Regions from separate parts of the Neorhizobium sp. R1-B genome, predicted to be linked through region 1. Evidence: riboswitches for the same ligand, from Rfam matches in the RefSeq annotation. Region 1 holds a riboswitch; the other holds the start of a gene.

Region 1 (18,028 bases):
TTCGGAGGGCCAGTTCGGGCTGATCCCGCTCCTGCTCGGCACCCTCTATATCGGCTTCGTTGCTATGCTTTTTGCCGTGCCGATCGGTCTCTTCTCTGCGATCTACATGGCTGAATATGCGTCGCCGCACGTCCGGTCGACCGCCAAGCCGCTGCTGGAGGTCCTCGCCGGCATCCCGACCATCGTCTACGGCTTTTTTGCCCTGACGACGGTTGGCCCCTTTCTCAGGGACCTGTCCTCGCAGCTGAACGGGCTGGTAACCGGTGACTATTCGAACTTCATTCAGGCACAGAGCGTTCTGACCGCCGGCTTCGTCATGGGCATCATGCTGATCCCATACGTCTCGTCGCTGTCGGATGACATCATTACTGCCGTACCCCGCGCCCTGCGTGACGGGTCTCTCGGGCTCGGCGCCACCCGGTCGGAAACCATCAAACGTGTCATCCTGCCGGCGGCACTGCCCGGTATCGTCGGCGCATTGCTGATGACCGCCTCGCGTGCGGTCGGCGAAACCATGATCGTGGTTCTTGCCGCCGGCGTTGCCGCCCGCATCCAGCTCAATCCCTTCGAGCCGATGACGACGGTGACCGTCAAGATCGTAAACCAGTTGACGGGCGACCTCGAATTCACGTCGCCGCAGACGCTGGTGGCCTTCGCACTCGGTATCACGCTCTTTGCCATCACGCTTTGCCTCAACATCTATGCACTTTACATCGTGCGCAAATATCGGGAGCAGTACGAATGACCGATGTGGTTTCTCCCGTCTCAGGTATTCCCAAGACCAAGGCCGGTCGCAGGGATATCGGCATCAAGCGCCGCTACGCCGCCGAGCGTCGCTTCAGGGCCTATGGTGTCGCCGCTCTTTCCTTTGGCATCATCTTTCTGATGCTTCTCCTGTGGTCGGTGGTCTCAAAGGGCTACACTGCCTTCCAGCAGACGATGATCACCATACCGATCGAATTCTCCGAGCAGACCATCGACCCGCAGAACGAACGTGCCGCAAATCCCCAGAAGCTGATGACCGCGAACTATCCGGTCGTCGCCCGCAATGCACTTGCCAAGACGCTCGGCGTCAGCGTCGATGACCGTGTGAAGATCCGTGCTGTCGGGCAGTTGTTGTCTGACGGCGTGCGTACCCAGCTTCGCGACATGGTCGTCGCCAACCCGGCGATCATCGGAACAACTCAGAACGTCGCCTTGCTTGCTGCCGGTGATATTGATTCTGCCTTCAAGGGCCAGATCAATCTCTCCGTTGCCGAAGGGAACCGCAAGATTTCGGACCAGCAGGTGACCTGGATGAACCAGCTCGCAGAAAGCGGCGTGCTCGCCAAGCACTTCAATACGGGGATCTTCGTCAACGGCGCGTCAAGCCGGCCGGAAGCTGCAGGCGTCGGCGTCGCGCTGATAGGCTCGTTCTACATGATGCTGATCGTTCTGGTCCTGTCGCTGCCGATCGGTGTTGCTGCTTCGATATATCTTGAGGAATTTGCACCGAAGAACAAGTTCACGGACCTGATCGAGGTGAACATCAACAATCTCGCGGCGGTCCCCTCTATCGTTTACGGATTGCTGGGACTGGCTGTGTTTATCAACTTCATGGGCCTGCCCCGCTCCGCGTCTCTCGTCGGCGGCCTGGTGCTGACCCTCATGACCCTGCCGACGATCATTATCGCCACGCGAGCCGCTTTGAAGGCGGTGCCGCCGTCGATCCGGGCAGCCGCCCTTGGTCTCGGGGCGTCGAAGATGCAGACGATCTTCCACCACGTCCTCCCCCTCGCCATGCCTGGTATCCTGACCGGCACCATCATCGGACTTGCTCACGCACTCGGAGAGACGGCGCCGTTGCTCCTGATCGGCATGGTGGCATTCGTGGCCAACTATCCGGCGACGCCGCTCGATCCTTCAACGGCATTGCCGGTCCAGATCTACATGTGGGCGAATGAGGCCGAACGTGCGTTCGTCGAACGTACCTCTGGAGCGATCATCATTCTGCTCCTGTTCCTCATCGTAATGAATGTTGGCGCAATTCTCTTGCGGCGACGCTTTGAGCGGCGCTGGTAAAAGGAGTAGGACACGATGAACATGATGTCAGAAGCAGCAGTTGAAAAGGCGCTGGATCAGAAGATGAACGATTCTTCCTACAAGATGATCGGCAAGGACGTGTCGGTCTATTACGGCGAAAAGAGAGCGCTTTTCGACGTCAACCTGAACGTCCGGGAAAACACGGTGACTGCCCTCATCGGTCCTTCCGGTTGCGGCAAGTCCACTTTTCTGCGCTGCCTCAACCGCATGAACGATACGATCGAGAACTGCCGCGTCACGGGCAGGATCACACTCGATGCCGACGATATCTATGATCAGAATATCGATGTCGTTGAATTGCGCGCCCGCGTCGGCATGGTTTTCCAGAAGCCGAACCCATTTCCGAAGTCGATCTACGAAAACATTTCCTACGGCCCACGTATCCACGGTCTGGCCAGAAACAAGGCCGACATGGATCAGATCGTCGAAGCCAGCCTCCAGCGGGCCGGCCTCTGGACCGAGGTGAAGGATCGCCTGCACGAATCCGGCACCGGCCTCTCCGGTGGTCAGCAGCAGCGTCTCTGCATTGCCCGCGCGGTGGCAGTGTCGCCGGAAGTGATCCTGATGGATGAACCCTGCTCGGCGCTCGATCCTATTGCAACCGCCAAGGTCGAGGAGCTGATCCACGAACTCCGGGCCAACTATACGATCGTCATCGTGACGCATTCGATGCAGCAGGCGGCTCGCGTGTCGCAGCGCACTGCCATGTTCCATCTGGGTCAGCTTGTCGAAGAAAACGACACAGACAAGATGTTCACCAATCCGGACGACCAGCGCACTCAAGATTACATCATGGGCCGTTTCGGCTGATCTGCCGACTGCGCCGCCCGACAACCCAATATCGAGGACTAGACGATGGCATCGACCCATATCCTGTCGGCCTATGATGACGAACTGAAATATTTGAGCCGCCGTATCTCCGAGATGGGCGGTCTTGCTGAGCAGATGTGCGCGGATGCTGTGCGCGCCCTGGTGAATTCGGACTCGGCTTTGGCTCAGAAGGTCATATCGGATGATGTGATCCTCGATCATGCTGAGCGGGAGATTCAGGACAAAGCTATCGTCACGATCGCCAGACGCCAGCCCATGGCTGCCGATCTGCGCGAGATCGTCGGCACGCTGCGCATAGCAGCCGATCTCGAACGCGTCGGCGATCTGGGCAAGAACACCGCCAAGCGTGTCATCGCGGTGCAGGGCACGGGCGTGCCCCGCAAGCTTGCACGCGGCATCGAGCACCTTTCCGATCTGGCGCTGGTACAGCTCAAGGAAGTGCTGGACGTCTATGCCAGCCGCTCGGCGGAAAAGGCCGAAGCGATCCGTATCCGCGACGAAGAGATCGACGCGATGTACACCTCGCTGTTCCGGGAACTCCTCACCTATATGATGGAAGATCCGCGCAACATCACCACCTGCACGCATCTTCTCTTCTGCGCCAAGAACATCGAGCGCATCGGCGACCACGCCACCAACATCGCCGAGACGATCTACTACATGACGACGGGCGCCCAGCCGGAGGGCGAGCGCCCGAAGGACGATACATCGAATACGCTTGGCGCGATCACCGAATGACGGAATGCTGATGGAGCAGAGCTGAGATGCTGCCAAAAATTGCTGTGGTGGAAGACGAGGAAGCGCTGAGCGTGCTTCTTCGCTACAACCTGGAAGCTGAAGGGTATGAGGTCGAGACGATCCTGCGCGGCGACGAAGCTGAAATCAGGCTTCAGGAACGCACTCCGGATCTCCTGATCCTCGACTGGATGCTGCCGGGCGTCTCAGGCATCGAGCTTTGCCGCCGTTTGCGCATGCGCTCGGAGACCGAGCGCCTGCCGATCATCATGCTGACGGCCCGCGGCGAGGAAAGCGAACGCGTTCGCGGTCTCGCAACGGGTGCGGACGACTATGTGGTGAAGCCGTTTTCGACGCCGGAACTCATGGCGCGCGTCAGGGCCATGTTGCGGCGTGCCCGGCCGGAAGTCTTGTCCAGCGTGCTGCGTTGCGGCGATATCGAGCTCGATCGCGAGACCCATCGCGTGCATCGCAAGAGCCGCGAGGTTCGCCTGGGCCCGACCGAATTCCGCCTGCTGGAGTTCCTGATGGCCTCGCCAGGCCGGGTTTTTTCTCGCTCGCAGCTTCTCGACGGCGTCTGGGGTCATGATATCTATGTGGACGAACGCACGGTCGATGTGCATGTCGGTCGTCTGCGCAAGGCGCTCAACTTCTCCAACATGCAGGATGTCATCCGCACCGTTCGCGGCGCCGGTTATTCGATGGAGTCCTGACGGGCGGCGTTGCTGATCGGGCTTGTTTAACCGGTCTTGCTGATCGGGTCGGCCACGGCCTTGGATTCCGGTGACCCCTTGAAGCGCAGGAAGATCGACAGAACCACCAGCACCGCAGTCGAGAGGAATTCGGATTGCCAGTTCTGGAAGGATTCAAACCAGAATTGCGCGTCTCCCAGATATTGCCAGAAAGGCATTGTCGGCTGCCCGTGCATGGCGGCTTCCACATTGGCAGCCTCGAAGCTGTAGCGAAGATGCAGCACGAATGTGAGCAGGAACAGCAGGCCGAGCGCGATCCCGAGCGAATAGGAATAGAGGCCGCGAATGAAGGAGCCCGCCTTTACCGGCCATGGCGCCTCGGGATCGGGTAGATGCTTCCGCGGATCTTCATCCTGCGGGTTGGGTTGATCCGGATCCTTCGATTCCGCCGAGCCCTTTTGATAGAGCATCGCCGTCAGCATAACATAGGCGGACATCTGCAGAAATTCGCTCTCCCAGTTCTCGAAGATGGCGGAGAGAAAATGTCCAGAGGTGAGATAGTCGACAGCCGAGAGCGCGACCTGTCCGTGTTCGGCGAGTTCGTCGTTATGAACGCTCCACCCGGAAATAAACGTCCCGCCGATCGTGGCAAGCGCCGCCACCATCAGCACGATCGTCAGACCGTTAGCTCGCAGGAAAGACATGATCGAACCTTCAAACCGTGATCGGATATCCGCATCAACGGTTGATGACATAGAACGTTCCATGCCGGTTCTACGAGCAAAAACAGAACGTTGATCGGGGATCCTACGTGGGTTGGCCAAGGTGCCTAAGGCGTTGGGAGACCGTTATCCGGTGGTAGCTGCCTTGGACCATTCCGGCAGCGGAAACAGCCGGTCATAGGCCCAGTTGAAGACGAAGGCATAGATCACGTAGAAAACTGCGAAGGATATATCCATTGTCAGCGCCTGAATGAGACTCACGTCGAGATACCAGGCGATCAGCGGCAGCAATACGATAAGCAGGCCAAGCTCGAACAGGATCGCATGCGCTATCCGCACGACAGGGCTCTTTTGCGTGCTGCCGGTCAGCCGCCGCATCAGGTGGTCGAAACCGATATTGTAGAGGTAGTTCCATCCCGTTGCCAGCGTAGCTGAGCCAATCCCGACAATCCCGATATCTTCCACCGGCATGCCGAAAGCTATGGCGCCGAGCGGCGTGACAAGAGCGAGCCCGATCAGTTCGAAGCTGATTGCGTGGCGGATGCGGTCGCGTGTGGAACGCATGGTAACCTCCAGGGAGCCCTGAACCCAAGGTCCTTGTTCTTACCGGGTCGTCCCGATGTGATGCCCATGAGGGGGAGGTCGTCCTCGCGCACATCAAAATAGGCATCATCTAACGACGAGGCAAGCGCCGGAAGACATGGCTGCTATGCGGAATGAAGAAAGCGGGCAAAAGCCCGCTTCAATTCCCGTCTCGGAGCGTACCGGTCTTATGCCCGGGCAGCAGTCCTGCGGCGATCGTGTATCGGCTGATAGGCAAGCCGTGCGTGGTAGCTGCAATAGGGGGAGGAGTCCGGGGATTCGCAGCCGCAGAAATGGAAATCTTCCTTCAACGGGTCGCCGACCGGCCACTTGCAGGTGCGTTCCGTCAGCTCGGTCAATGCAAGGCGACGGGAGATAGGCACCACCACGTTGGAAGCCGGACGGTATTCCATCTCCTCGAAGGCTTCGACTTCGATCTCTTCCTTGACCACGGTCGCGCCGACGGCACGAGCGACTGTCCGGGTCGCGACGCGAGATGCATAATTCGGTGCCCGAGGCGCTGAAGTCGTCCGCTTGGCCGCCGCGCGGCCCGTAGCGACAGTGCCCCCAGCCTTTGCCCGGCCCGGCAGGCTGAGGCGGTGCACCTTTCCGATCACGGCATTACGGCTTACGCCTCCGAGTTGTGCGGCGATCTGGCTGGCGCTCAGACCTTCCGACCACAGTCTCTTGAGTTTCTCGACACGCTCGTCTGTCCAATTCATGCCCGTTCTCCGCCTTTGAACGTTGTCGGCATGCAGAATCCTTCCACCTTTGCCGCAGACATCATTCCGCAGCACCCACTACATATATGTTTGAGGTGACTAGTTCCGCCGCATGCAGTCTAGTAATTGATCTTTAACCTAGTGTGAGGCTGACTCCGTGGCAAGAGTCGCGGGATTCGCAGAGAATCGATTTCTTGGTTTTCCCCAACTTGCTGTCTGGAAGAGTCATTTTTGTCACATGGGCAGGCGTTGCCTGTTTTCGGTTGTAGTGCGGCAGAATGCCGAGCTTTGTTGACATCCGGGCCTTAAACATCGATAGTGCGGCTGGCCGCCCATTGGGCGGCATTTTTGATTTTTCAGGCTGGTTCGCTGGTCTTTAAGCTGCCTAGAGGAGTGATGTCGCCATGGCTGAAGCCACGCTTTTCGACACCTTTGCCCGGGCCCCGTTGCGTTTTGAGCGTGGCGAGGGTGTATGGCTCGTGACGGAAGGCGGCGAGCGATATCTCGACTTCGGCGCCGGCGTTGCCGTCAATTCGCTGGGACATGCTCATCCGCATCTCGTCGAGGCGTTGAAGGCGCAGGCAGAGAAGGTGTGGCACACGTCGAACCTCTATGAAGTGCCCGGTCAGGAAACGCTGTCTCGCCGCCTGACCGACAATTCCTTCGCGGATAAGGTGTTCTTCACGAATTCCGGAGCCGAAGCGCTGGAATGCGCAATCAAGACGGCCCGCCGCTACCAATATGTGAAGGGCCATCCCGAGAGGTTCCATATCGTCACCTTCGAGGGCGCGTTCCACGGCCGCACGCTGGCGACCATCGCCGCTGGCGGACAGGCGAAATATCTTGAAGGCTTCGGTCCGAAGGTGGAAGGTTTCGACCAGGTTCCGTTTGGCGATCTCGACGCTTTGAACGCTGTAGTTGGCGAAAAGACAGCCGCGATCCTTATCGAACCCATCCAGGGCGAGGGCGGCATTCGTCCTGTACCCAAGGAGTTCCTGCAGGCGCTGCGCAAGATCTGCGACGACAACGGCCTTCTGCTTATTTTTGACGAGGTACAGTGCGGTGTGGCCCGTACCGGCAAGCTCTTTGCCTATGAATGGTCGGGCGTGGCGCCGGATATCATGGCGCTTGCCAAAGGTATCGGCGGCGGTTTCCCGGTCGGCGCTTGCCTGGCGACGGCCGAAGCGGCGTCCGGTATGACCGCCGGCACCCACGGCACGACCTATGGCGGCAATCCGCTTGCCATGGCCGTCGGCAACGCCGTGCTGGATGTCGTCCTGGCCGAGGGTTTCCTCGATCATGTTCGCGACGTTTCGCTCGTTTTCCGTCAGGGTCTGGCAAGCCTCAAGGATCGGTTCCCCGATATTATTGAGGAAATTCGCGGCGAGGGGCTGTTGCTTGGCATCAAGGCGAAAGTCCCCGCGGGTGATCTGGTCGGCGCGATGCGTGGCGAACGCCTGCTGGGCGTTCCGGCGGGCGACAATGTCGTGCGCCTGCTGCCACCTCTGACCGTTACTGCGGAGGAGGCCCGAGAAGGACTTGCTCGCATAGAGAAGGCGGCGGAAAAGCTTTCCGCGTCGTTGATGAAAAAATCGGCCTGAGAAGGTAGAAGGGGGCGCCGTTTCTGGTTCCCTCTCGACAGGGAACCAAAATGGCATCACCGAAGCATTTTCTTGATTTTTCCGCTGTTTCCGCTGCAGACCTGCGCGTGATCCTGGAAGACGCCAAGACCCGTAAGCAGGCGACCAAGGCCGGAACGGCAGCAAAACCCCTGGCCGGCAAGATGCTGGCGATGATCTTCGAGAAACCATCTACCCGCACTCGTGTCTCATTCGACGTCGGCATGCGCCAGCTTGGCGGGGAAACCCTTTTCCTGTCGGGTACGGAAATGCAGCTTGGCAGAGCTGAAACGATCGGCGATACCGCCAAGGTTCTTTCCCGTTATGTCGATGCAATCATGATCCGCACCACCGATCATTCGCGCCTGCTGGAGCTTGCCGAACACGCAACCGTACCGGTCATCAACGGCCTCACGGATGATACGCATCCCTGCCAGATCATGGCCGACCTGATGACGTTTGAAGAACATCGCGGCCCGGTCGCGGGGAAGACCTTTGCCTGGACCGGTGACGGCAACAATGTCCTCCATTCCTTTGTCGAGGGTGCCGCACGGTTCGGTTATCGCATGAACATGGCCGTTCCCATGGGGTCCGAACCGCACGACAAGTTTTTGAACTGGGCGCGCAATAACGGCGGCGAAATCATGCTGTGCCACGATGCCGAACGGGCGGTTGCGGGTGCCGATCTCGTCGTCACCGACACGTGGGTTTCCATGAACCAGGAGCATAAGGCGCGCGGTCATAACGTCTTCCAGCCTTTCCAGGTCAATGAGGAGCTGATGAAGCGGGCGGATAAGAACGCGCTCTTCATGCACTGCCTGCCCGCCCACCGCGGCGAGGAAGTCACCGATGAAGTCATCGACGGGCCGCAGTCGGTCGTCTTCGATGAGGCGGAAAATCGCCTGCACGCCCAGAAGTCCATCCTGGCCTGGTGTTTCGGCGCCGTCTGAATGCCGTTTCAGGCCAAATCTTGATTTTCAAAAGAGCCGGGCCCATCTACCGGCTATCATTTGCGCCGTGTTGTCAGAAACCGGTGTCTCAACACACTTCGTCGATGTCTTTTCCTCCGGCCTGAGGTTCCGCTCTGGCCGGCGCTTGTGTAAAAAGTTGTAAGGGCTCGGCGCGAAGGAGCGAAGTCATGGCGGAAGCGACTGTGAACCTCAACGATCTTCATTTTGCCGGAGACGACCGGGTCGTTCCTTTTCAGGTAGAAGGGCTGGATGTGCGCGGACGGGCCGTACAGCTCGGTCCGTTGCTGAACACCATCCTCGGTCGCCACGAATATCCGGGGCCGGTTGCCCGGCTGCTGGCGGAAGCCATCGTGCTGACCGCGCTGCTTGGTACGTCCTTGAAGTTTGATGGCAAGTTCACCGTTCAGACGAAAGGCGACGGTCCGGTCGATCTGTTGGTCGCGGACTTTTCGACGCCTGATAGCCTACGCGCTTACGCCCGTTACGACGAAGAAGCGCTGGCTGATGCGGTCAAGGACGGCCGCACCTCTCCGCCGGAGCTTCTGGGGCAGGGCGTGCTAGCCTTCACCATTGACCAGGGTCGCGGCATGCAGCCCTATCAAGGCATCGTGCCCCTCGACGGCTCTTCTCTCGAAGAGATCGCCGGCGTCTATTTCCGTCAGTCGGAGCAGATCCCGACAAAGGTGCGTCTCGGCGTAGCCGAGCTCTTCGACCGGGATGCGCAGGGCAAGCCGCGCCACAACTGGCGGGCGGGTGGCCTGGTTGCGCAATTTCTGCCCCAGGCTCCGGAGCGCATGCGGCAGCCTGACTTGCACGGCGGCGACGGCGACGAACGGGACACGGATGTGGTCGACGACGCCTGGAACGAAGCTCGTTCTCTGGTGGAGACGATCGATACGGACGAACTGACCGATCCGCAGGTTGCAATCGAACGACTGCTTTTCCGTCTTTTTCATGAGCGCGGCGTTCGTGTTTACGCACCGCAGACGGTTCATGATCGCTGCAGCTGTTCGCGAGACAAGATCAAAAGCGTTTTGAACGGCTTTACGGCAGAAGAGATTGAAGCAAGCCAGGAGGACGGCCATATCGCAGTCACCTGCGAATTCTGCTCGACCACCTATCACTACGAGGTGGCGGAATTCGCCGCGGCCTGAACGGGCCGCTCGGGATTGTCGAATACGGCGGCTCTGTTTTGAACAGAGCCGCCGTATCTTTTTCGAGCATTTAAGCCGCGCGGCGTGAGCCGGAGGCAGCCGATTGGCGGTAGGTCGCCGTCGCAGAGAGACGGAACTGGCGGAGCATCTCGGTCAGGCTCTGGGCCTCGCTTGCCAGTGCTGCGCTCGCCGCCGTCGACTCTTCAACCATCGCGGCGTTCTGCTGGGTGCCCTGATCCATTGTATTGACGGCGGTGTTGATCTCCTGCAGGCCGAGCGATTGCTCGCGCGATGCCTCGGCGATCGCCTGGACGTGACGATTGATCTCCTGGACTTCGCCAACGATCTTTTGAAGCGAAGTTCCGGTCTGCGCCACCAGATCCACGCCCGACTGCACGTGCTGGCTGGACGCCGTGATTAGCGTCTTGATTTCCTTGGCAGCATTCGCGGAACGCGAGGCAAGTTCGCGAACTTCCTGGGCAACGACTGCGAAACCCTTGCCGGCATCACCCGCGCGCGCTGCTTCCACCCCTGCGTTGAGCGCCAGGAGATTGGTCTGGAAGGCGATGTCGTCGATCACGCCGATGATGTTCGCGATCTCGTTGGATGAATTTTCGATATGCCTCATTGCGTCGATGGCGTCGTTGACCACCTTGCCGGAGACTTCTGCCCCGCCCTTCGTGCGCAGCACCAGCTGGCTTGCCTCCTCAGCACGCTTGGCCGCGTCCTTCACGGTGGTGGTGATCTGCTCCAGGGCAGCGGCAGTCTCCTCGACGGAGGCGGCCTGCTGTTCTGTACGTTTTGCCAGGTCATCGGCCGCGTTGAGCAGTTCGGTGGCGCCGGCGTTGATCGCGGAGGCATTGGTGCCGACGCTGTTCATCGCCTGGTTCAGCTTTTCGACGGAATTGTTGAAGTTGCGGCGGAGATTGTCCAGCTGACCCTGGAAAGGCGTCTCGATGCGGTAGGCGAGGTCGCCGTCCGACAGCCGGTTGAGCGCCGCGCCAAGTTCATCGACCGCATGTTGCACGGAAGCTGCTTCCTTTGCCCTCTCGGCGTCGCGCTGGAGCCGTTCCGCCTCGCTCAATTGGCGCGTGGAATCCGCCTCCTTGGCAAGTTTTATACGCTCTATGGCATTGTCGCGGAAGATGGCGACGGCAGCGGCCATCTGGCCGATTTCGTCGGCGCGGCCGATGCCTTCGATCTCGCCACTCGTCTGGCCGTCCGCCAGCGTCGTCATCCGCTCGCGAAGACGCGCCATGGGCGCGGTGATCCCTGCATGCGACACGTAGAAGGCAAGCGCGATGCTCGACACCACGCCGATGCCCAACCCGATGATGCTGGTGGTGATCGTCGAGTTGACCGAGGCTGACATCTCCTCGCCGCCCGACGCCAGCAAGTCCATCATCACCGTGTTGTTGGAGCCCGTCTCGGACGACATCTGCTTCAGGAGTTCGTCGTTCTTGATGAGGATCTCCTGAACCGCGGCCTTGTCGCCGGCGGCAGACAGTTCGATTGCCTTTTCGAAATTGGATTTCACCGCCCCGACGATCGTCAGGATCTTGGCCATCGCCTCCTTCCGGCTCGGCACCATTTCGCCGACCATCTGGAAGCGCTCCATGGCGGTCTTGAAGTCGCCGTTGAGCTTGTCCTTCATCGGCTGGTAATTCGGCGCTGTTGCCGGAAGCTCCATGAGGCGACCCGCCATGGAGACGGCGGTCCAGATCCCGGCTGCGGCGCGTGCTCCGAGCACGGCCGCCTTGCTCTCGTTGGTGATGAAGCCATGATAGGTGGCATTCGCCTGGCTGAACCGCAGCGAAACATAGCCGAGGCCTGAAAGAGAGATCAGACCGAGCAGGAGCAGTACGGACAGAATCTTTGCCTTGATTCCAATTCTTGCAAGCATGGAGGTTCCTTGTCGCCCGAGGTCGTCAGTGTCGACGGACCATAGGACAATGGTTGGGGAAGGGGTGTGGAAATGCCTCGGCAGGCTGGTGACGAACGCATCATGCGAGCGGTCGGGGCCGCTTCGTACATAGTGAATAAATTGTACAACGATTAAGATACGGCTAAATTCGCCTCAACGAAGTGCTAGTTCAGCACGCGCATGAGACCCGGAGAATCCAGCGAAAAGGCGGGGATCGTCACCTTGAAGGTCTCGCCCTGATCCGTCTGCATGTCATAATGGCCAAACATCATGCCCGAGGGCGTGTCGAGCGGGCAGCCGGATGAGTACTCATACGAGTCGCCGGGTTCCAGTCGCGGCTGCTCACCTACGACGCCAGGACCTTCCACCTCGTCCACAAGGCCGTTCTGGTCGGTAATGTGCCAATAGCGATGAACGAGCTGAACCGTCAACGCCGAATGGTTTTCAATGACAATGCGGTAGCCCCAGACATAGCGGCTCTCTTCCGGGTTGGATTGCTCCTCCAGATAGTAAGGTTCGACGGCAACTTCTATGTCTCGTGTACGGGCGCGATACATGCGGCACCTGAGAATGGTTACTTACTCGATATTGTACAGAGCTGCGGAAACGTCAAGAATTCTCGCGGTTTGAACAAGCGAGTGTGAGCGTTTCTTGAGGTTAGGGATAATTTAGTTGGTAAATCCGGCAAGACCGGATTTACCATAACCAGCCGCGTCAGGCAGAAATCTTGGCAAGCGCCTGCGCGAAGTCCTCGATCAGGTCGTCGGTGTCTTCGATGCCCGCGGAGAAGCGGACGGTGCCGGCCGAAATGCCAAGTTCGGCGCGCGCTTCATCCGTCAGGTTCTTGTGGGTCGTCGTGGCCGGATGGGTGATCAGGCTCTTGGAGTCGCCCAGGTTGTTGGAAATCCTGACGATATCAAGCGCATTCTGCAGCTTGAAGGCTGCTTCTTTACCGCCTTTCAGCTCGAAGCAGACCAGCGTCGAACCGCCCGTCATCTGCCGGGCGATGATATCGGCCTGCGGATGGTCCTTGCGGCCCGGATAGATGACCCGCGCGACCTGTTTCTGTTCGGCAAGGAAATCGGCGATCCTGGACGCGCTTTCCGTCTGCTGCTTGACGCGCAGCGGCAGCGTCTCGATGCCTTTCAGCAACGTCCAGGCATTGAAGGGCGACATCGCCGGGCCTGTGTGACGGAAATAGTCATGCAGGTTTTCGTCGATCCACGCCTTGTCGGAAAGCACGACGCCCCCAAGGCAGCGCCCCTGGCCGTCGATATGCTTGGTGGCAGAATAGACGACGATATGCGCGCCGAGCTCCAGCGGCTTCTGGAAGAGCGGGGTCGCAAACACGTTGTCGACGACGACCTTGGCGCCGATCTGGTCGGCGAGCCTGGCGACGCCGGCAATGTCGACCACTTCGAGCGTCGGATTGGTCGGGCTCTCCAGGAAGAATACCTTGGTCTTCGGCGTGATGGCCTTTTCCCAGTTTTCGAGGAAGCGGCCGTCGACCAGCGTGCATTCGATGTCGTATTTCGGAGCGAGCGTCTCGACCACCCAGCGGCAGGAGCCGAAGAGGGCGCGCGCCGCGACGATATGGTCACCGGCCTTCAGCTGGCAGAGGATCGCGGCAGTGACCGCAGCCATGCCGGAGGCGGTGGCTCGTGCGTCTTCGGCGCCTTCCAGCGCGCACATGCGCTTCTCGAACATGTCGTTGGTGGGGCTGCCGTAGCGCGCATAGATGAAACCGTCGGTTTCGCCTTTGAAGCGGGCTTCGGCCGCTTCCGAGGTATCATAGACGAAACCTTGGGTCAGGAAGATCGCTTCGGAGGTTTCGCCATATTGCGAACGCAACGTGCCGCCGTGTACGAGCTGAGTTGCCGGGCGCCATTTCTTGGTCATGCGTGTCCCCATTCAGAACAAAAAAACCGGTCGCATAAGCAGACCGGTTTCGCACCCGGTCTTTTTAGCCACTTATTTAACGTGGCTGCAAGCCGACCGGCCAAATCACCACGGGATAAGAGTGGCATAGCGCCGCGTCCCGCTTGCGTCAATGGCTCGCATTTGGTTTTGTCTCGACGAAAACTCTGAGAGAGACATGATGGCTCGCGAAACAGGAATTCTGGCGGACCGCGCAATAGCGGCGCTTTTCGACAGTGGACGGTTGATCTCCGAGCGCGAGCTTGATCGGGATCAGGTTCAGCCAGCGAGCCTTGATCTGCGTCTCGGCGCAAAGGCTTTCCGGGTCCGGGCAAGCTTCATGCCGGGACCGAACAGCCTGGTCTCCGACAAGCTCGATCGCCTCAAGCTGCACGTCATCGATCTCACCGAAGGCGCGGTGCTGGAAACAGGCTGCGTGTATATCGTGCCGCTGATGGAAAGGCTCGACCTGCCGGCCAATATGTCGGCCTCGGCAAATCCGAAAAGCTCGACCGGCCGCCTCGATATCTTCACGCGCGTGATCACCGACTACGCCCAGGAATTCGACAAGATCCCGGTCGGTTACTCCGGCCCCCTCTATCTGGAAATCTCGCCCCGAACGTTTCCGATCGTCGTTCGCCGCGGCTCGCGCCTGTCTCAGATCCGCTTCCGCGTGGGCAACGCTCTTTTGAGCGAGCCGGATTTGCTGCAGCTCCACAAGAACGAGATATTGGTGGCCGCGAGCAACCCGAATGTCTCCGGGGGTGGCATCGCTCTCTCGATCGATCTCTCCGGCGACAAGGAGGGCCTGATCGGTTATCGCGGCAAGCATCACACGGCTGTTGTCGACGTCGACAAGAAGGCCCAGCACGACATCTTCGATTTCTGGGAGCCGCTCTATAGCCGCGGCCGCAACGAGCTCATTCTCGATCCGGACGAATTCTACATCCTCGTCTCGCGTGAGGCGGTTCATGTGCCGCCGCTCTATGCGGCCGAGATGACGCCCTTCGACCCGCTGGTCGGCGAATTCCGGGTCCATTATGCAGGCTTTTTCGATCCCGGATTCGGCCATGAGGCGGCGGGTGGCCGAGGGAGCCGCGCAGTGCTCGAGGTCCGCAGCCACGAGGTGCCCTTCATCCTGGAGGACGGCCAGATCGTCGGACGGCTGGTCTATGAGCACATGCAGGAAAAGCCGGAAGGGCTTTACGGAGCTGGCATGGGGTCCAACTATCAGGCACAGGGCCTGAAACTCTCAAAGCATTTTCGCGTCTGAGCGGCGGGGCGCCGCTTGACAGCCGGCCTCATCTGTTGAAAGTCTCGGGTTGTCCTGTTACGCATGCTGCCGTCTGAAACCGGGTTTCGTTTTCGGACAGCATGCGAAAAGCGGGTGTAGCTCAATGGTAGAGCAGCAGCTTCCCAAGCTGAATACGAGGGTTCGATTCCCTTCACCCGCTCCAGTTTCTCAAATCCGTCAGATCAGCTTGCCCCAAGCCGGGTCCCATTCCAGGCCCTCTGCCAGTTCCACGTAGATCGGGTGCTGCTCCGGGCCGCGGCTTTTGTTTTCCGCCATACGGAAAGCCGCTTCCGGCTCCATTTCTTCGCCGGGGAAAACCATGTCGTCTTCTGAAGGTTCGGTCACCTTGCGGATGAAGCCGCGGACCTGATCCCCTGAATGGTAGAATTTGATGATCAGAGCGCCGGGAGCCGGGTCGGTTCCGTGATAGCGGTAATAGGTATGCATCTCTCGCCTCCATCGTCAGGTTCACCTATCTGACGTGCGGAGGCTCGAAATGTTCCTCATATTGGCTTCAGAAAAGCGACCTCAGCTTCTGCAGCACATGCCGGCGGATGCGATAGTTCGTCTTCCCGCGCGCATCTCGCCAGGCCATCTTGAATATCTTCCGGCGCGTGTTCCAGGACAGCGGGGGAAGCTTGTCCACGACCCGGTAGCATCCGACCGCGTAAAGCCAGCGCTGCTGGATCTTATGGGTGATGGATTTCGCAGCATAGAGCTGTTCGGAATCCGAGCCGCGAAAGAAGATGTACATCGGCCCGTCCACCCAGACGATCAGATCGCGCATGACAAACTCGGCAACGGCGTAGGAGGCCGCGCACCACGGGCCCCCGAGGGCCGGCCATCGCTCCAGCAGGATATCCGCGCCGCCTGCCGACCGGTAGACCCCGTAAAACCATTCGGAGGGAAATCTCAAACCACGCGGCACCTTGCCTTGGGATGCGTTCTCCTGAAAGTTGAATATGTTCGGTTCCGGTTTCAGGATTTGCGTCTTGTCCGAATCGATCCGTTCCGACGACCCGACGGCTAAAAGCTTGTCCGGGTTCTGCTCCAGCGCATGGAGCAGCGCGGAGAGGTAATCGCTAGTCGACAGATCGTCACAAGCCCGCAGGCAGAAATATTCTCCCTTCTCGGCGCCGAGCTTGATGCAGAAGATGAAATTGTCGATCACGCCGAGATGGCGTTTCTGCTGGATGACCTCGAAGCGTTCGTCTTGAGCGCAAAATTCACGGGCTATTTCCAGCGTGGCGTCCGTGGATTTGTTGTCGACGATGATCGCGCGAAAATCTGAAAAGTCCTGATCTGCAATGCATTGCAGGCTTTTGCGCATCGTCTGGGCGCCGTTATAGATCGGGAAGACGACCACGAGCTTCGCTTTTTCCATGTTGTTCTTGATCCTCGGCGGCACGGCTCAGCGCTGCGCATATATCACGCCCGTTGATAAGCGCAAAAGGCAGGCGGCAGTAGGGCGGTTCACGCCGGAGACTCTATATTTTCCGGGTGCTGGGTTGGTGTGGCGTCTTGTTCCAGACGAACGGTTTCGACCGTAGTTCCAGGACCGCTTGCCATGCTGCGATCGAGGTCATCAGCCAGTAAAGCGGCACGGCGAGCCAGCGCCGGCCGATCAGCCGCTTCTCGTGTTCGATCATCGAGCTCAGCCCCAGGGCGAGGAAGACCAGATAGCTGCCGAGAATATTGATCACGTCGATCACGAACAGCGACAGCATGCCGGTGGGAATATCGTCCGTCGGCGCTTCCAGCATGGAATGGGCGCCGATGCCGGCAAAGACGATGATCAAGGGATGCAGGAGCGAGGAGAGCAGCATGCCTCCGACCATCAGCTGGAAAGTGCAGAACGCCGTCAGGCCCATCTGCCGGGCGAGACGGCGGGGATGGCGCATCAGCACCAGCCAGGTCTGCAGCCAGCCCTTGAACCATCGGCTTCGCTGAGCCATCCAGACGCGGATCGCGGTCGGGGCGTCCTCGAGCGTCTGGCGCACGATCACATCCGCGCGGTAGCCGAGGCGGTAGAGGCGTAGACCGAGATCCGCGTCCTCGGTGACGTTGAACGGATCCCATCCGCCGACGGCAAGCAGGGTTTCGGTGCGGAAGTGATTGGAGGTGCCGCCGAGCGGCAGAGGCATCCGGCTGCCGGCGAGCATCGGCAGCAGGCCGCGAAACAGGCCCGAATATTCGAGGGAAAATAGCGCGCTGATCCAGGATTCCTTGGCATTGGTGATGATCAACGGCGCCTGCAGGCAGGCAACCTCCGCAGGTGAGGTTTGAAAGCGCGCGTAAGCCTCGCGAAGTTGCTGCGGATGGGGCCGGTCTTCGGCGTCATAGATCGCCAGATATTCGCCGCGTGCCGCAGCCAGCGCGTAGGTGAGAGCCTTCGGCTTGGTGCGCGGATTGCAGGGAGGCACCTCCACGATCTCGAAACATGGGCCTAAGGCAAGCGCCTTGAGGGCTGTGATCGTCTCGTGGTCGTCCGCCTCGCAGACGAGTTTGATGTCGAGCCGCGCGGCCGGCCAGTCCAGCCGCTTGAGGCTTGAGATCAGCTGCTCTGCAACGGCGGCCTCGCGGTAGAGCGCTACCATCACCGTATAACAGGGAAGCGGCGCATCCCGCGCGGGTAGCGCCGGCAGCATGGCCGGGGCGAAATTTTGCCGGGTGAAGGCGGCAAATCGCAGGAATAGGGATGCCAGATAGATGCATGACAGCCCGATATGCAGCATAAGCAGTGTTGCGAGCGGCATGAAGATCAGCGCGGAGATAATGGCGGC
Region 2 (5,277 bases), on a different contig from region 1:
ACCACATGGGGGAGCACCGGTTTTGTCAGAACACCCAGAGGCCCCCTCACACCGTCAACGTCTTCCGGATTCCCGGTCATATAAATGACGGTGACCCCGTAACGTTCAGCGAGCATGCGACCGATATCCGGCCCGGTCCGCCCATCAGCGAGATTGACGTCGACAATGGCGATATCCGCCTCCGGTGCCAATTCGAGAGCATTCCGGCGGCCATGCGCAAATCCTGCGACCTCCAGTCCCATATGTTCAACCGTTTCGGCAATGTCGAGGGCGATCAGGAACTCGTCTTCGACAATCAGTACGCGTTGACTTGGCGCCTCGCGGGCCAGCCGACCACTCTCAACATTTGTCAGCATGAATGTCCCCAATTCGGTTCTCACTATGCCGGCACGTGAGGTGCGTCCCGGCGCTGATTGCCTTTCGAACGCCAGAGGAGGGAGATTGTTCCGGGCCGGTACATGCTTTTCTTGCCTAACTATTTGTTAAGCATAACAAATTATTAAATTATCCCTCGAGCTCCTCCCGGAGCATTTCGAGCTCCAGCCATTCCTCTTCCATCTTTGTCAGGTTTTCCCGAAGTTTTTCCATTTCAGCTGCGAGCTTGTTGAAAGCGGCAGGGTCTTTGGTGAAGAGAGCAGGATCTGCCATCTTCTTCTCCCGTGCGGCGATATCCGCTTCAGTCTTCGCCATCTCCTTCGGCAGATTTTCGAGCGCGAATTTCTGCTTGTAGGAAAGCTTGCCTTTGCCCTTCGGCGCTTCTACGGAAGCGTTCAATTCGGCCTTCGGCTTTTCAGCCTTTTCGGCCCTGCGCCTTTCCTCCAAAGCGCCTTTGCGCTGTGCCAGCATGTCGGTGTAGCCGCCTGCATATTCGATCCAGCGCCCATCCGGTGCGTCGGGATTGGCCGGCGCGATGGTCGAGGTCACAGTGCGATCCAGGAAATCGCGGTCGTGGCTGACGAGGATGACGGTACCGTTGTAGCTTGCCACGATCTCCTGGAGCAGGTCGAGCGTCTCGATATCGAGATCATTGGTCGGTTCGTCAAGGATCAGCAGGTTCGATGGCTTTGCCATGATACGGGCGAGTATCAGGCGGGCGCGTTCTCCGCCGGACAGGTTCTTGATCGGTGTCCTGATTTGCTCCGGCTGAAACAAGAAATCTTTCATGTAACCGGCGACGTGGCGCTGTTCCCCATTGACGAGCAGGGTTTCGCCACGGCCGTCCGTCAGATAGTGGGACAGCGTCTCTTCAGGGTCCAGGTCCTCGCGTTTCTGGTCGACTGTCGCAATTTCCAGATTGGTACCGAACTTCACGGTTCCGCTATCGGGTGAAAGTTGGCCGGTCAACATCTTCAGAAGTGTCGTCTTTCCAGCACCGTTCGGGCCGACCAGGCCGATCCGATCGCCCCGATGCACGCGGATCGAGAACGGTGCTACGATAGGCCGATCATAAGCTTTGGTAATGTTCTCGGCCTCGATCACCAATTTGCCGGACTCCCGGCCCTCGGTGATTTTTGCCTGCACGGTACCTTGCGGGCCTTTGTGACCGCGATAATTCGAACGCATGGTCTGCAATTCGCCGAGCCGGCGCATATTGCGCTTGCGGCGCGCTGTCACGCCGTAGCGCAGCCAGTGCTCCTCGCGTTCGATGGCTTTTCCGAGCTTGTGCTGCTCCAGTTCTTCCGCTTCCAGCACTTCATCACGCCAAGCTTCGAAATGAGCAAATCCCCTGTCGAGCCGCCGGGAGGTGCCGCGGTCGAGCCAAACGGTGGCGGTTGACACCTTTTCCAGGAACCGCCGGTCGTGGGAGATCAGAACCAGCGCGCTTCTCGTCTTGCGCAGCTCCTCTTCAAGCCATTCGATCGTTGGCAAGTCGAGATGGTTGGTCGGCTCGTCCAGCATCAGGATATCCGGTTCCGGCGCCATGACGCGCGCAAGCGCTGCGCGGCGGGATTCCCCCCCCGAAAGGTTTTTCGGATCCTCCTGGCCCGTCAATCCCAGATGTTCGAGCAGATAGGTGACGCGGTAAGGATCGTCGCCGGGACCAAGACCGGCCTCCGCATAAGCCTGCACCGTCTTGAAATCCGCGAAATCGGGGGCCTGCTCAAGATAGCGGATGGTTGCGGCGGGGTGACGGAAGACCTCACCGGATTGGGGCTCGACCATTCCAGCGGCGATCTTCATCAGCGTCGACTTCCCCGAGCCGTTGCGGCCGACGAGGCAGATCCGGTCGCCCGGTTCCACTTGCAATCCCGCGCCGGCAAGCAGCGGTGCGCCGCCGAAGCTCAGGAAGATGTCGTCCAGTTTCAAAATTGGGGGCGCCAAAAGTCAGGCTCCTGTCATGTCATAGGGGCGGGCGAGTATCATGCCCTTGCCGCTTCTTAGATGGAATTCGACGCGCCCTTCTGCAACGTTCGAAACCGTGCGCGAAGAACCGAATGGAAGTGAGAAATTTACCAGCGGATACCGAGCTCCGATGATATCGAGCCCCTCCAGGGCAGAAAAACCGATGACGGAAAACAACGAGCCTTTTGGAAGATCGAGGCTGATCCTGCCTGGCAAAAGAGGTACGGCTTCTTCTTCGCCGGAGGTCAGAACGATATCGACGCCGCGCTCGGCGAGACTCATTGCATGTAACAGGTGCTGGAGGGCATGGTCGCTCCGCTCGCCGCCGAGCGCACCGACGAAAACTAGCCGTGTGGCTCCGCGGTCGACCGCCTCGGCCGTGGCGATTTCGCCGTCGGTCTCGTTTTTTTCCGGGGGATAGGTCTTCTGTTTGATACCCGGCCATTGCCTTGCAAGCTCGGCATCGGTGGAGTCGAAGTCGCCAACCCACAATTCGGGTTCCACGCCAAGTATCGCCGCGTGCCGCATACCGCTATCTGCCGCGATGAAGCGGCTGTCTGCGAGCGCCTTTTTCAAGCGGTCGGTGACGGTGAGGTTTCCGCCGAGCAGGATGGCAAAGGTTGAATGGGTCATGCCCACTGCCCATAGCGTAAACGGGGCACGAAGGGAAAGTCGCCACAAGCTTGTCTCGCTAATTTCGAGCGCTTTGCGCCGGATCTCGCGGCCAGAACGCTCCTTGCGGGAAGTGAGGTAGATTTTGCTACCATTGACGCGGGGCTTAGCAAGGATTATTTGAAAGCTCATAATTCCGTGGTGATTTGGCCGGCCGGCTTGCAGCCACGTTAAAAAAGTCGCTAAAGGGCCGCGAGAAGATGTCTTCCCACGGGCCGGTTGCGATTTTTCGCCGCCGGCTTTGTTTTTGTTGGGTTGAGCCATGCCGATCAAGATTCCCGATACGCTGCCCGCGTTCAGTACCCTCGTTGAAGAGGGTGTGCGAGTGATGACTGAAACCGCGGCGGTGCGGCAGGACATCCGTCCGCTTCAGATCGGGCTCCTGAACCTCATGCCGAACAAGATCAAGACCGAGCTGCAAATGGCGCGCCTCGTCGGTGCGACGCCCCTGCAAGTCGAGTTTTCACTGGTGCGCGTCGGCAACCACAGGGCCAAGAATACCTCCGAGGATCATCTGCTTGCCTTCTACGAGACCTGGGAAGAGGTGAAACACCGCAAATTCGACGGTTTCGTCATCACCGGGGCGCCGATTGAAACGCTGCCGTTCGAAGAGGTCACCTATTGGGATGAGATGGAGAAGATCCTCGACTGGACGACCACCAATGTCCATTCGACCATGAATGTCTGCTGGGGGGCGATGGCCGCCATCTATCACTTCCATCGCGTTCCGAAATACGAATTGAAAGAGAAGGCGTTCGGAGTTTACCGCCACCGCAATCTCTGCCCGTCGTCCGTCTATCTCAACGGATTTTCCGACGATTTCCAGGTTCCGGTATCGCGCTGGACGGAGGTTCGACGGGAAGACATCGAGAAGGTGCCGGATCTCGAAATCCTGATGGAATCCGAGGAGATGGGCATTTGCCTGGTGCATGAGAAGGCCGGCAGACGGCTCTACATGTTCAATCACGTCGAATATGATTCCACCTCGCTGGCGGACGAATATTTCCGGGATGTGAACGCCGGCATCCCGATCAAGCTGCCGCATAACTACTTCCCGCATAACGACGACACGCTGACACCCTTGAACCGCTGGCGCAGCCACGCGCATCTCCTGTTCGGCAACTGGATCAATGAGATCTACCAGACGACGCCCTACGATATGGAGAAGATCGGCGCGCAATAAGCTTGGATCCGATGACGGCGGATAATTTTGTTCGCAACGACGTTGCGGCTGCCGGACAAATCGCGCAGTTTGCACGCCGACAATTCGGAGGAGCAGGCCGTGGCGGATCAAGCGAAGCAGGGTTTCGAGGTTTTCGGGCAGACGGAGAAGGGCGAGGCGGTCTACCGCCTCAAGATTTCCGGCGGTGGGCTGACGGCGCATGTCATCACTTGGGGGGCAGTCATCCAGGATCTGCGGCTCGACGGACATCAACCGCCGCTTGTATTGGGTTTCGAGCGCTTCGAAGACTATCTCGCACACTCGCCCTATTTCGGCGCGACCCCCGGCAGGTGTTCCAACCGCATCGGCGGCGGCCGTTTCTCCTTGGACGGTAGGCAATATCAGCTTGAACTCAACGAACGCGGCGTTACGCACCTGCATGGCGGTACGGATGGCATCGGCCGCAGCAATTGGACGATCGTTGATTGCACGCCCGACAAGGTGGTGCTGCGCATCACCGATCCGGATGGCCGTGCCGGTTACCCCGGAAACTGCACCATCACCGCCACCTATCAGCTCAACGCTGACGGCGTATTGTCGGTCATCTACGAATCGACGGCCGATCAACCGACACTCGCCAATATCTGCCAGCATTCCTATTTCAATCTTGATGGCCGTGACGACGCCCTCGGCCATGACATCATGATCGCGGCCGACCATGTGCTTGCTCTCGACGACAGGCAGGTGCCGACTGGCGAGATTTTAGCCGTTGCCGGCACCCCTTTCGATCTGCGGGAAATGGGGCCGATGAAACGCTTCGGCGGCGGCGATCAGGTCCTTTTCGATCACAATTTCTGCCTGTCGCATGAACGCACAGCCAAACGACCCGTGGCATTGGTGCGCAGCATCTATTCCGGCCTTGCGATGGAAGTGCGCACGACCGAACCTGGGTTGCAGTTCTATGCGGCCTTTAAGCTGCAGAAGCTTCCGGTGACCGGACTTGACGGGCGGCAATACGGCCCCTTCGCAGGCTTCTGCCTCGAAACCCAGGTCTGGCCCGATTCGATCAACCATGCCAGATTCCCCAATGCCGTCCTGCG

Evidence for each region. Region 1 has a riboswitch for S-adenosylmethionine ahead of EDE05_RS01745 (O-succinylhomoserine sulfhydrylase). Riboswitches for the same ligand answer to the same signal wherever they lie in the genome.
Region 2: it holds a riboswitch for S-adenosylmethionine, as region 1 does, so the genes downstream of both, metA (homoserine O-succinyltransferase) here and EDE05_RS01745 (O-succinylhomoserine sulfhydrylase) in region 1, are expected to answer to the same signal.

Annotation. Positions count from the first base shown of each region.
Region 1 is NZ_SOEM01000001.1:371,053-389,080, reverse strand. It holds gene pstC (phosphate ABC transporter permease subunit PstC) at 1-745, shown strand, start outside; gene pstA (phosphate ABC transporter permease PstA) at 742-2,061, shown strand; gene pstB (phosphate ABC transporter ATP-binding protein PstB) at 2,077-2,892, shown strand; gene phoU (phosphate signaling complex protein PhoU) at 2,938-3,651, shown strand; gene phoB (phosphate regulon transcriptional regulator PhoB) at 3,678-4,361, shown strand; gene EDE05_RS01785 (DUF6766 family protein) at 4,388-5,044, opposite strand; gene EDE05_RS01780 (PACE efflux transporter) at 5,189-5,626, opposite strand; gene EDE05_RS01775 (GcrA family cell cycle regulator) at 5,833-6,366, opposite strand; gene EDE05_RS01770 (aspartate aminotransferase family protein) at 6,771-7,967, shown strand; gene argF (ornithine carbamoyltransferase) at 8,018-8,935, shown strand; gene EDE05_RS01760 (Hsp33 family molecular chaperone) at 9,124-10,110, shown strand; gene EDE05_RS01755 (methyl-accepting chemotaxis protein) at 10,181-12,013, opposite strand; gene apaG (Co2+/Mg2+ efflux protein ApaG) at 12,199-12,591, opposite strand; gene EDE05_RS01745 (O-succinylhomoserine sulfhydrylase) at 12,749-13,933, opposite strand; SAM riboswitch at 13,977-14,055, opposite strand; gene EDE05_RS01740 (2'-deoxycytidine 5'-triphosphate deaminase) at 14,130-15,224, shown strand; tRNA gene EDE05_RS01735 (tRNA-Gly) at 15,335-15,408, shown strand; gene EDE05_RS01730 (hypothetical protein) at 15,423-15,692, opposite strand; gene EDE05_RS01725 (glycosyltransferase family 2 protein) at 15,760-16,629, opposite strand; gene EDE05_RS01720 (glycosyltransferase family 2 protein) at 16,733-18,028, opposite strand, start outside.
Region 2 is NZ_SOEM01000011.1:185,310-190,586, forward strand. It holds gene EDE05_RS16660 (response regulator) at 1-356, opposite strand, end outside; gene EDE05_RS16665 (ABC-F family ATP-binding cassette domain-containing protein) at 505-2,322, opposite strand; gene EDE05_RS16670 (thiamine diphosphokinase) at 2,326-2,976, opposite strand; SAM riboswitch at 3,144-3,221, shown strand; gene metA (homoserine O-succinyltransferase) at 3,278-4,198, shown strand; gene EDE05_RS16680 (aldose epimerase family protein) at 4,298-5,277, shown strand, end outside.